Regions from separate parts of the Sulfitobacter pontiacus genome, predicted to be linked through region 2. Evidence: riboswitches for the same ligand, from Rfam matches in the RefSeq annotation. Region 2 holds a riboswitch; the other holds the start of a gene.
The links. A riboswitch is a leader RNA that binds a small molecule or an ion and turns the genes downstream of it on or off. The one in region 2 is predicted to bind cobalamin.
Positions count from the first base shown of each region.

Region 1: linked by a shared signal. The riboswitch ahead of AB1495_RS04105 (DUF1636 domain-containing protein) and the one ahead of AB1495_RS11305 (ABC transporter substrate-binding protein) in region 2 are both predicted to bind cobalamin.

Region 1 is NZ_CP160849.1:812,003-817,769, reverse strand. It holds gene cobN (cobaltochelatase subunit CobN) at 1-1,553, opposite strand, end outside; gene cobW (cobalamin biosynthesis protein CobW) at 1,560-2,594, opposite strand; gene AB1495_RS04105 (DUF1636 domain-containing protein) at 2,591-2,971, opposite strand; cobalamin riboswitch at 3,065-3,283, opposite strand; gene AB1495_RS04100 (cobyric acid synthase) at 3,451-4,911, shown strand; gene AB1495_RS04095 (biotin transporter BioY) at 5,007-5,552, shown strand; gene AB1495_RS04090 (mannose-1-phosphate guanylyltransferase/mannose-6-phosphate isomerase) at 5,628-5,767, opposite strand, start outside.
Region 2 is NZ_CP160849.1:2,302,353-2,308,119, reverse strand. It holds gene AB1495_RS11315 (SDR family oxidoreductase) at 1-624, shown strand, start outside; tRNA gene AB1495_RS11310 (tRNA-Glu) at 809-883, shown strand; cobalamin riboswitch at 1,005-1,204, shown strand; gene AB1495_RS11305 (ABC transporter substrate-binding protein) at 1,348-2,364, shown strand; gene AB1495_RS11300 (iron ABC transporter permease) at 2,385-3,413, shown strand; gene AB1495_RS11295 (ABC transporter ATP-binding protein) at 3,410-4,177, shown strand; gene AB1495_RS11290 (catalase) at 4,282-5,767, shown strand, end outside.

The DNA of each region.
Region 1 (5,767 bases), 1.5 Mb from region 2:
AGATAGAAGGCGACATAGCCCGGGCGCGGCGTGCGGCTCAGGTCGTGATAGTCATCATCCCGTTCGGCCAGCGCCCCGCGTTCGGGTTGCAAGGCGACCAGCAGCTTGCCACTGCGCAGCGCCGGAAAACAGAACGCCCCGTCGTGAAACAGCGGATCATCCTGCGGCGCGCCCCAGCTGTCGGTCAGGTCATCGCGCAACGCCTGTGGCAGCTTTGCAAGCGCGGCCTCATACGCGGCCAGCGGCCAGCGGAGCGTTTCGGTGCAAAGACGGCTGGCAACCGTTTGCGTATCGGCAAAGTCCCCCGCATCCACGTCATAGCCCTGTGCCGCCAGTTGCGCTGTCATCACCCGCAACGAAGCCAGCGCATCCAACCCCAGCGCATGGGCCATGTTCCAACCTTTGCCGGGGTAGGTGGACAGCACCACCCCCACAGACTTTGCCGCGTTGTCCTGCACCCCTAGCTGGTGCAAGCGCTGCACGCGATCGGCGATAAAATCCACGCGGTTCGCGTCGGCGCGATGGGCGAAACGGCTGTATTGCAGCGCCTCGTCCCGTTTGCCGGGCTGCTTAAAGCTGACGACACCGCCGAACAGACGGCCATCCACCTCGGGCAAGACGACATGCATCGCCAGATCGGTGGGCGACAGCCCGCGCTCTGATTCGGCCCAATCGCGCCGACGCGCGGTCGATAGGGCGACCTGCACCACGGGGCAATCCGATGCGCCCAGGACCGAGGGTTCATCCGGCCCGCGCTGGGCGGAGAAAGCGGTGGCGTTCACGATCACCGCCGGATCAAGCCGGGCGATCTGCTGCGCGATCCACGGCGCGGTGTCCCCCTTGAGGCTGGGCGCGAAGAGCCCCACGGCGTCAAAGCCGCGCGCGTCGAGTGCGGTGATCAGCGCATCCACAGGATCGGTATCGGCAGCCGTCAAATAGGACCGGTAGAAGGTCACAATGGCGCGCGGCTTGTCAGATGGTTCCGGCGCGGGGATCACACCGGTGTGGGGGCGGTAGAACCCCGCCTCGGGCACGGTCTTGGCCCCTTTGGCCGGCCCCGCGTAAAGCCCTGCGGCCAGCGACAGCTGCGCCAGTGCCGCCTGCGCAGCCACCGCCCCGCCCGTATCGCACAGATGTTGCAAGCGTCTTAACGTCGAATGCGGCAGCGTCGACAGTGCGTCGAGCCGCGGGTCGGGTTGGCCGTCCGCAGGCAGCACCGCCAGCGCGATCTGCTGTTTGCGCGCCATATCCTGCAAGGTCGCCAGCCCGTAAGGCCAATAGCTTTCGCCCCCGATCAGCCGCACCAATACCGCCTTGGCCCCTGCAAGGGTCTGTTCGGCATAGGTATCGACCGACAACGGATGTTTCAGCGCGACCAGATTGGCCAGCCGCAACGACGGCAAGCCCCCTTCCGCACGATGCCAGCCCGCCGCGAAAGCCCCCAGATCACTGTCCGAAAAGGACAGCACCACCAGATCCGCCGGCGTCTGCCCCAGGTCTTGGGGCAGATCGCTTTGGTCCAGTCCGTGGCTTTCGCGAAAGACGACATGCATGGCGGCTTAGCCCTCCAGCACCGCGCGGATCGCGGCTTCGTTCACGTGATCATGCTCTGCGATCACAACCAGTTGGCTGCGGCGCGGCGTGTCCCCCCAAGGGCGGTCGAACTGGCTGCGCACGCGCTCGCCCACGGCCTGCACAAGCAGACGCATCGGTTTGTCCTGAACGGCGATATACCCTTTGACGCGCAGGATTTTCTGTTCGCGCGCCAAGCGCAACACGGCGGCCTCAAGGGTGGCGACATCGGCGACCTCGCCCATGTCGATCACCACGCTTTCAAAGTCGTCATGTTCGTGATCATCATGCCCGTCGTGGTGGCTGGGGCGCGCGTCGATGTCATCTTCGGCGGCGGCTTCCAGACCCAGCACAACGCGCGGGTCGATCACGCCTTCGGTCATCGGAATGATCGGCAGCTTGCGCGGCGCATGCGCCTCGATCACCTTGCGCGCAGCCTCGACGCCCTCGGGGCCCGCCAGATCGGCCTTCGACAGCAGCACGATGTCGGCGCAGGCGATTTGGTCTTCAAACACCTCGGACAAAGGCGTTTCGTGGTCCAGACTGTCGTCGGCATCGCGCTGCGCGGCCACGGCCTCCAGATCGGGGGCGAACTGCCCGCTGACCACGGCTTCGGCATCGGCAAGCGTAATCACGCCGTCCACGGTGATGCGCGACCGGATCGCTGGCCAGTCAAACGCCTTGAGCAAGGGCTTTGGCAGCGCCAGCCCCGACGTCTCGATCAGGATATGATCAGGCGTTTCGGGCAGGGCCATCAGGGCTTCGATGGTGGGGATAAAGTCATCGGCCACGGTGCAGCAGATACAGCCGTTTGCCAGCTCGACGATGTTCTCGGCGGGGCAATTGTCAATCGCGCAGGATTTCAGGATGTCGCCATCCACACCGGCGGTGCCGAATTCATTGACCAGCACGGCCAGACGCTTGGAGCCCGCGTTCTCCATCAGGTGACGGATAAAGGTGGTTTTGCCAGCGCCCAGAAAGCCGGTGATCACGGTAACGGGGATTTTGGTAAGGTTGGTCATTCGGTAGGCTCCTGTGGGGGAATGCGGGCGATGGATTGTTTGCGGAAGACCACGGGGCGTTCGCGCCAGGGCACCACGCCATCAGAGGTCTGGGCATAGGCAGAGACGCCATTCACGATATCGGACAAATGCGCGTCAGTGTCGAGATCGCCATACACATAAGTCCAGCGCGACGGCCCACCCGACAGGACCATCGAACAGCCCCGCGAACAGGCCGACAGACATTCGGCTCCGCGCAGCTGCACACCGTCGGGCAGATGCCCCGACAGCGCGTCAAACAGCTGTTGGCCGGGGCGCGGCGCGTCCTCGGCGGTGATCTGACCTGCGCGACAGGTGGTGCAGATGGTGACGGTGACCGGTTGATCCGTGGTGGTCATATCTTGCCTCATACGTCGATGGGCCAAGGGGGATCGCCAGCAGCGAACGACATGCGAACAGCGTTCTAGGCCAGTCGCGAAACACCCCGTTCGCCCGTTACAAACTATGCTGGCAGGTCTCCCGGCTTGCGGATCTAAGGCAGCTTGCCTTGCGAACCTTCACCTTCCCAGCCTGCGGGCCAGTGGTTGAAAGCTCTCTCCGGTCACGGTCGCGGGGGCGGCTGCGCTTGGCGCTGACCCAAGGCTGGATCAATGCGTATCGCGTTCCCTCTTCGCCTGTCTGGGACAGGAACCAACATACGCCCTGCATTGGTCATTTGCCCGCCTCTGTCAAGCTGCGCCTGTCATAACGCAGGGGCCAAACCCGCTTTGCGCGGATTTTCCCGCGGGCGACCAATGCGCAGGGGGCACGCGCGGACGCTTGACGGGATCACCGCAGGCTGACACCAATGACTGCACAAAAAACACGAGGTCCCGCCATGCCCACCCGCGCCATCATGATCCAGGGCACCGGATCGAATGTGGGGAAATCCATGCTGGTGGCGGGCCTGTGCCGCGCGGCCACGCGTCGGGGGCTTTCCGTCGCGCCGTTCAAGCCGCAGAACATGTCGAACAACGCCGCCGTCACCGAGGACGGCGGAGAGATCGGCCGCGCACAGGCCCTGCAAGCGATCGCCTGCAGACGGCCCCTGTCGGTGCATATGAACCCCATCCTGCTGAAACCCGAAACCGACAGCGGGTCGCAGGTGATCGTGCAAGGGCAGCGCCACAGCACCCTGCAAGCGCGTGACTTCAGCAAGGCCCGCGCAGGGTTGATGGCCCCCGTGCTCGAAAGCTTCGGTATCCTCGGGCAAAGCGCCGATCTGATCATCGTTGAAGGGGCGGGCAGCCCGGCTGAAACGAACCTGCGCCAGAACGACCTTGCCAATATGGGCTTTGCCCGCGCCGCAGGTGTCCCCGTTGTCTTGGCCGGAGATATCAACCGTGGCGGCGTCATCGCCCAGATCGTCGGCACCCAAGTGGTGATGGACCCAAAGGACGCGGCAATGATCACCGGCTTTCTGGTCAACAAGTTCCGCGGCGATGTCAGCCTTTTTGACGACGGCTACCGCGAGATTGAACGCCGCACCGGCTGGACGGGGTTCGGCACATTGCCGTGGTTCGCCAACGCGCATCTGCTGCCCGCCGAAGACGCGGTAGACCTGTCGCGCGCGCCCTCCGACGGGGGGTTCCACATCGTCTGCCCCATGCTCTCGCGCATCTCGAACTTCGACGACCTCGACCCGCTGGCGGCGGAGGCTTCGGTGCGGCTGACCATGGTCCCCCCCGGCACGCCGCTGCCCGCGGACGCCGATCTGGTGATCCTGCCGGGCACGAAATCCACCCGCGGCGATCTGGCTTTCCTGCGCGCCCAAGGCTGGGACATCGACCTTTATGCCCATGTGCGGCGCGGCGGCGCGGTGCTGGGAATTTGCGGCGGCTACCAGATGCTGGGCCGGTTTATCGAGGATCCGCAGGGCTTCGAGGGACCTGCGGGCCGCGAAGAGGGGCTGGGCCTGCTGGATGTTGAAACCCGCATGGCCCCGGACAAGACCCTGACCCGCGTCACCGCCGACCATGCCGCCACGGGCACGCAGATCGACGGCTATGAAATCCACATCGGACAGACGGTGGGGGCCGATTGCGCCACGCCCTTTGCGCATATCAACGGCATCCCCGACGGGGCAGGGTCGCGCGATGGCAAGATCACCGGCACCTATCTGCACGGGCTCTTTACCAACGATAGTTTCCGCAGTGCCTGGTTGGCGCAACTGGGGCTGGGGGCAGGGCCGACCTCCTACAGTCAGACCGTGGAAGATACGCTCGACGCGCTGGCCGACCATATGGAAACCCATCTGGACGTGTCCGCCCTGCTGGCCTGTGCCGCACCGGTTGCATAACACCCGCGCTGACCTTTGGTCACGATCACGACGCTTGCTTAATTTTGTGATCGCGGGGATACATGCCGTCAAATTTACGCAAAGGACCCTTTGTTATGGAACGTAACCTGACCCTCGTTGCGCTGTTCGCTGCCCTGATTGCAGCACTTGCGTTGATCCCGAAATTCTCGCTTGGCTTTGGCGTGCCGATCACGGCGCAAAGCTTGGGCATCATGCTTTGCGGGACCGTGCTGGGGGCCAAACGCGGCGCGCTGGCCGTGCTGCTCTTCTTGCTGCTGGTCGCTTTGGGGCTGCCGCTTCTGGCCGGTGGCAACGGTGGGCTGGGTGCCTTCATGCTGCCGTCCTCCGGCTTCCTGATCGGCTTCCCCGTGGCGGCTTTTGTCACCGGCCTGATCGTCGAAAAATGGTACGGGCCCTCGCTGATCATCGTTGCGGCGGTTGCTTCGGTCATCGGCGGGATCGTCGTGCTTTATATCTTCGGGATCATCGGCCTGTCGATTGCGCTGGATAAATCGCTGCTGGAATCCGCCGCGCTGGTGACCGTGTTCATCCCCGGAGACCTGATCAAAGCAGTGCTTGCAGGCTTTATCACCAGCGGTCTGGCCAAAGCGCGCCCTGCCAGCGTCCTGTCGCGCAGCTGATCCGACGCAAAGCCTGGAACAGCGAAAGCGCCCCTAAAGGGGGGCGCTTTTTTCGTTGCCAAGGCAGACGAAGCCTTACCCCCGCGCATAGATATCTTCGTAGCGGATAATATCATCCTCGCCAAAATAGCTGCCGGTCTGCACCTCGATCAGCACCATGGGCAGTTTCCCCGGGTTCTCCATCCGGTGCACAGACCCGAGCGGGATGTAGACGG
Region 2 (5,767 bases):
GCTGCCATCGCGCAGGTGCCAACACAGCAACTGACCGTTGACGGGTTCGAAAGCCAGCTTGGCACCAACCACTATGGGCACTTCCTGCTGTGCGGAATGCTGTTTGATCGCATTCAGGAAAGCGCGGGCCGCATCGTCGTGGTGTCCAGCCTCGGGTACAACATGGGGATCAAGACGATCCAGTTCGACGACATGAACTGGGACAAGAACTATAGCGCCAACGCGGTCTACAGCCAAAGCAAGCTGGCGCAGATGATGTTTGCCTATAAGCTTCAGGACCGGCTGAAAGCCACCGATAGCCGCGTTGAGGTATACGTCTGCCACCCCGGCGCGTCGGCGACCTCGCTGATCAGCACAAGCGGCGGGCTGTTCACACGGGTCACCTGGTGGATGATGAGCAAGACGCCACTGGTGCAATCCGCCGAAAAAGGCGCGTATCCCGAGGTCATGTGCGCGACCGAAGACGGGTTGGCGCAGCGCGCGCTTTATGGCCCGACCGGATGGATGCAAACCGGAGGGCCCGTTGGCAAAGGCACGCTGAACCCTCATGCCTACGACAAACCCGTGATGGAGAAACTCTGGGCCGTCTCCGAAAAAGCGACGGGTTTTCACTGGGAAATCTAAGGGAAACGCGCGCCCTCATCCCGCGCGCGGCGCGCGTTTCACGCGACGATTCCCCCTCGCCATACGCCCCTTAGAATACGGCATCAAAATCTGTGATTTTTTTGCCGTACTTCCCCGCTTTCTCATGCGGCTTGCACTTGCGCCCGCCGATGGCTTTGCCTAAAGAAGCGCTCACAAGTTAAGTGGCCCGTTCGTCTATCGGTTAGGACGTCAGGTTTTCAACCTGAAAAGAGGGGTTCGACTCCCCTACGGGCTGCCACTTGGTTTTCCTTCCGTTTGTTATGTGCCTCTCGCCCGTTCTGCGGAACCGTGGCCCGCGTTATTTGCCTTTGTCACGCGATGATGACCGCAAAACGCAACTTGACGGGTCGGCGGACAACTGTCATCGAAACCGGGTCGGTTTCCTTCGGGAAATAATAGGGAATTCGCCATCCGCGCTTTGCTGTGGATGAACCGGAACTGCCCCCGCAACTGTAGACGGTGAGCTACCTCCATCATGCCACTGGGCCTAAAGGTCCGGGAAGGCGGGGACAGCCGCGATCCGTCAGTCAGGAGACCTGCCGACACTGAACCTGAAACACCGGGCGGGGTTGCTCGGGAGAGGATGATGATGGGACCGGATCTTACCACACGCGCAGACCAAAATGCGCCCGCGCGCCGTTTGGCTGGCCCCTTCTCTTTCTATTCAAAGACCCCGGCATCGGACCAACCGGAGCCCTTGATATGAAAACATTTTTTTCCATCCTGACCCTGATTGCGAGCCTCGCAGGCAGCACCGCGCTTGGCGCAGAGACAGACTATCCGCTGACCATCGACAACTGCGGCCATACGCTCAGCTTTGATGCGGCGCCCCAGACCACCGTGACCATCGGGCAATCCACGACAGAGATCCTGTATCTGCTGGGTCAACAGGACCGGATCGCGGGAACCTCTGTCTGGTTCAGCCCCGTTTTGCCAGAGTTCAAAGACACCAACGATGCGATTGAACGGCTGGCGGACAACGATCCCAGCTTTGAAAGCGTGTTGGGCAAACGCCCCGATCTGGTCACCGTGATGTATGAATGGCACGTCGGCCCCGAAGGTATGGTCGGCACCCGCGACAGCTTTCACGAGGTGGGCGTGCCGACCTATGTGATGCCCACCGATTGCGCGGCCAAGGATAATTCTGTCGGCGCGGACGGCACGCGATCTGAACTGTTCACGACCCAGCAGCTGTATACCAGCATCGAAGAGCTCGCCCTCATCTACAACGCGCAAGACGCCGGTGCCACGCTGCTGGCAGACCTGCAATCGCGCGAGGCAAAGGCGGTCGAGAAAGCCAAATCGCTGAACCTGCCCCAAGGCACCTCGGCGCTGTTCTGGTTCTCGTCGTCCGAGATGGCGGCGGACCCTTATGTCGCAGGTCAACAGGGTGTGCCCGCCTATATGATGGACAAGCTTGGCGTTGAAAACGTCGTGACCTCGGCCGAGGAATGGCCGCTGGTCGGATGGGAGACTCTGGCAAAATCCGACCCGACTTTCATCGTGCTCGCCAAAATGGACCGCCGCCGCTTCCCTGCGGATGACATCGAGAAAAAGCGCGCCTTCCTGATGAACGATCCCGTCGCCCGCGAGATGACCGCGGTGAAAGAGGGCCGCATCATCACCATGGACGCCCATGCGATGGACCCGACCGTGCGTGCGATCTATGCGTTGGAAACGATGGCTGACGCGCTGTCCGGTTTTGATCTGGCCGAATGACCGCAATCGACCGCTCTGTGATGCGCAGGCCGCAGTGGCACTGGTGGGTGATCATCCCGCCGGTGCTGCTGGCCGCACTGCTGTTTGGTGCGGCCATCGGCGAGGTCTCTATCCCGCCGCTGGTGGTGCTGAAGGTGCTGGCCAACAAGGCGCTGAACGCGGGCTATGCGGTGGACAAGATCGACGAGGGCATCGTGTGGAACTACCGCATGGCGCGGGCCGTGGTGGCAATGTGCTGCGGCGCCGGTCTGGCGCTGTCGGGCGTCGTGCTGCAAGCACTGCTGCGCAATGCGCTGGCGGATCCCTATCTGCTGGGCATCTCTGCGGGGGCGTCCACCGGCGCTGTTGCGGTGACCATCCTCGGGCTGGGGGGTGGTGCTATCTCGCTGTCTATCGGTGCGTTCAGCGGGGCGCTGGTGGCTTTCGCTTTTGTGGCCTTGCTGGCGCAGGCGGCAGGGGGCGGTGTGGGCCTGCGGGCCGCGGGCGTGATCGTGCTGGCCGGTATTGCGGGCAGCCAGATGTTCAACGCTCTGACCGCGCTGATGATCACGAAATCGGCCAATGCCGAACAGGCCCGTGCCATCATGTTCTGGCTTTTGGGGAATATGTCGGGCGTGCGCTGGCCCGATGTACTAAGCGCCCTGCCCGCGGCGATGATCGGGCTGCTGGCCTGCCTGTGGCACGCCCGCGCGCTGGATGCCTTTACCTTCGGCAGCGACAGCGCAGCGTCCTTGGGCATTCCGGTGCGCCGCGTGCAGTTGCTGCTGATCGGCACGGCGGCGTTGGTCACGGCGGTAATGGTCTCGGTGGTCGGGGCGATAGGCTTTGTCGGGCTGGTGATCCCCCATGCCATGCGCATCGTCGTGGGTCACCGTCATGCGATCCTTGTGCCGGCATCTGCACTGGCGGGGGCGGTGTTTCTGGTCTTTGCCGATGTGATTTCACGGGTGATTGTACCGGGCCAAGTGCTGCCCATCGGAGTGGTGACCGCTTTGGTCGGCGCGCCGGTTTTCGCGCTGATCCTGATTGGCAAAAGGACGTCGCCATGATTCTGTCCTGTCACGAACTGGGCTGGCGGGTGCGCAACCGCGCCATCGTCAACGACGTGTCCCTGTCCTTGCGGCCGGGCGAAAAGCTGGGGCTGATCGGGCCCAACGGGTCGGGCAAATCCACCTTGCTGCATATGCTTGCCGGCATTCAGAAACCCTCGCGCGGGCGGGTCGAACTGGACGGCGCACCGCTGGCAAAGATGCGCCAGCGCGACATTGCGCAGCGGCTGGCCCTGATCGAACAACACGCCGATACCGCAGATCGCATCACCGTGCGCCACGCCGTTGAACTGGGCCGCACCCCGTGGCTGTCCGCCCTGCGCGGGTGGAGCGCAGGGGACGACGCCATCGTCACGCAGGCGCTGGCGGATGTGGATCTGTCGGGTTTTGGCGACCGCCACTGGCACACGCTGTCGGGCGGTGAACAACAGCGCGTGCATATCGCCCGTGCACTGGCCCAAAGGCCGCAAGTACTGCTGCTGGACGAGCCGACGAACCATCTGGATATCCGCCACCAGCTGTCGATCCTTGAACTGATCCAGCGCTTGCCGACAACGGCGATCATTGCCCTGCACGACCTGAACCAAGCCACGCTCTGCGACCGGATCTGCGTCTTGCAAGAGGGCAAGCTGCGCGCCATTGGCACCCCCTCCGAGATCATGACCGAACCCCTCCTGCGCGAGGTCTTTGGCGTCTGCGGGCATTTCCTTGTCGATCCGACGGATAACGCGCAGGTGATCCGCTTTCACACGGCGACCCATTAAGCGCGCCAACCGGCCACGGCTCTATCCAACTCCTTACACATTTGGTCGGGAACCATCCGTCACGCTACAGGTTTTGCCTGTGGACCCTGAAGGAGTAGCTACAGATGACCGACAAGAAGCAAACCCCTCCCACAACCACAGACGCCGGAATTCGCGTTCAAAGCGATGAACATTCGCTGACCGTCGGCCCCGATGGCCCGATCGTGCTGAATGACCACTATCTGCTTGAACAGATGGCGAATTTTAACCGTGAACGTATTCCAGAGCGCCAGCCCCACGCCAAAGGTTCGGGCGCATTTGGCACCTTCGAGACGACGCAAGACGTGTCGAAATACACGATGGCGAATATCTTCCAGCCCGGCGCGAAATGCGATGTGGTGATGCGGTTTTCAACCGTGGCAGGCGAACGCGGCAGCCCCGATACATGGCGCGACCCGCGCGGGTTCTCGGTCAAGATGTACACCGACGAAGGCATCTTTGACATGGTCGGCAACAACACCCCGATCTTCTTTGTCCGCGATCCGATCAAGTTCCAGCAGTTCATCCGCAGCCAGAAGCGCCGTGCGGATAACAACATGCGCGACCACGATATGCAGTGGGATTTCTGGACTCTCTCGCCCGAAAGCGCACATCAGGTGACCTATCTCATGGGCGACCGCGGCATTCCGAAAAACTGGCGCGAGATGAACGGGTATTCCAGCCACACCTATTCGCTGGTCAATGCCGAGGGTGAAAAGTTCTGGGTCAAGTTCCACTTCCACACCGATCAGGGCGACGGCAATGCCTACCTTAGCCAGGATGAAGCCGACAAGCTGGCGGGGACCAACGGCGATTACCACCGCGCCGATCTGTTCAACAACATCCGCGACGGGAACTACCCCAGCTGGACGCTCAAGTGGCAGATCATGCCTTACGAGGATGCCAAGACCTATCGCATCAACCCGTTTGATCTGACCAAGGTCTGGCCGCACGAGGACTACCCGCTGATCGAGGTCGGCAAGCTGACCCTGAACCGCAACCCCACCGATTTCCATACAGAGATCGAACAGGCCGCATTCGAGCCGAACAATATGGTGCCGGGCGTGGGTCTGTCGCCAGACAAGATGCTGTTGGCACGGGGTTTTTCCTACGCGGACGCGCACCGCGCGCGGCTGGGTGTCAACTACAAGCAGATCCCGGTCAACAAACCCGTATCGCCGACCCATAGCTATTCAAAAGATGGTGCGGGCCGGACTGAAAAAGTGTCTGATCCGGTATACGCGCCCAACTCATATGGTGGGCCCTCTGCGCAGCCGCATCAGCATGAAGCGGGCCTATGGTATTCCGATGGCGACATGGTGCGTCAGGCCTATACCCTGCGCCCCGATGACGATGATTGGAGCCAGGCCGGCAAGCTCGTCCGCGAGGTGATGGACGCCGATGCCCGCGAACGTTTGGTATCGAACGTGGTGGGGCACCTGTGCGACGGTGTCAGCGAAAAGGTACTCGTCCGTGCCTTTGAATACTGGCGCAATATCGACAAAGACACCGGCGACAAGATCGAGGCCGGTGTGCGCGAGAAGCTGGGCGGGGAATCCAAAGCCCCCGGTA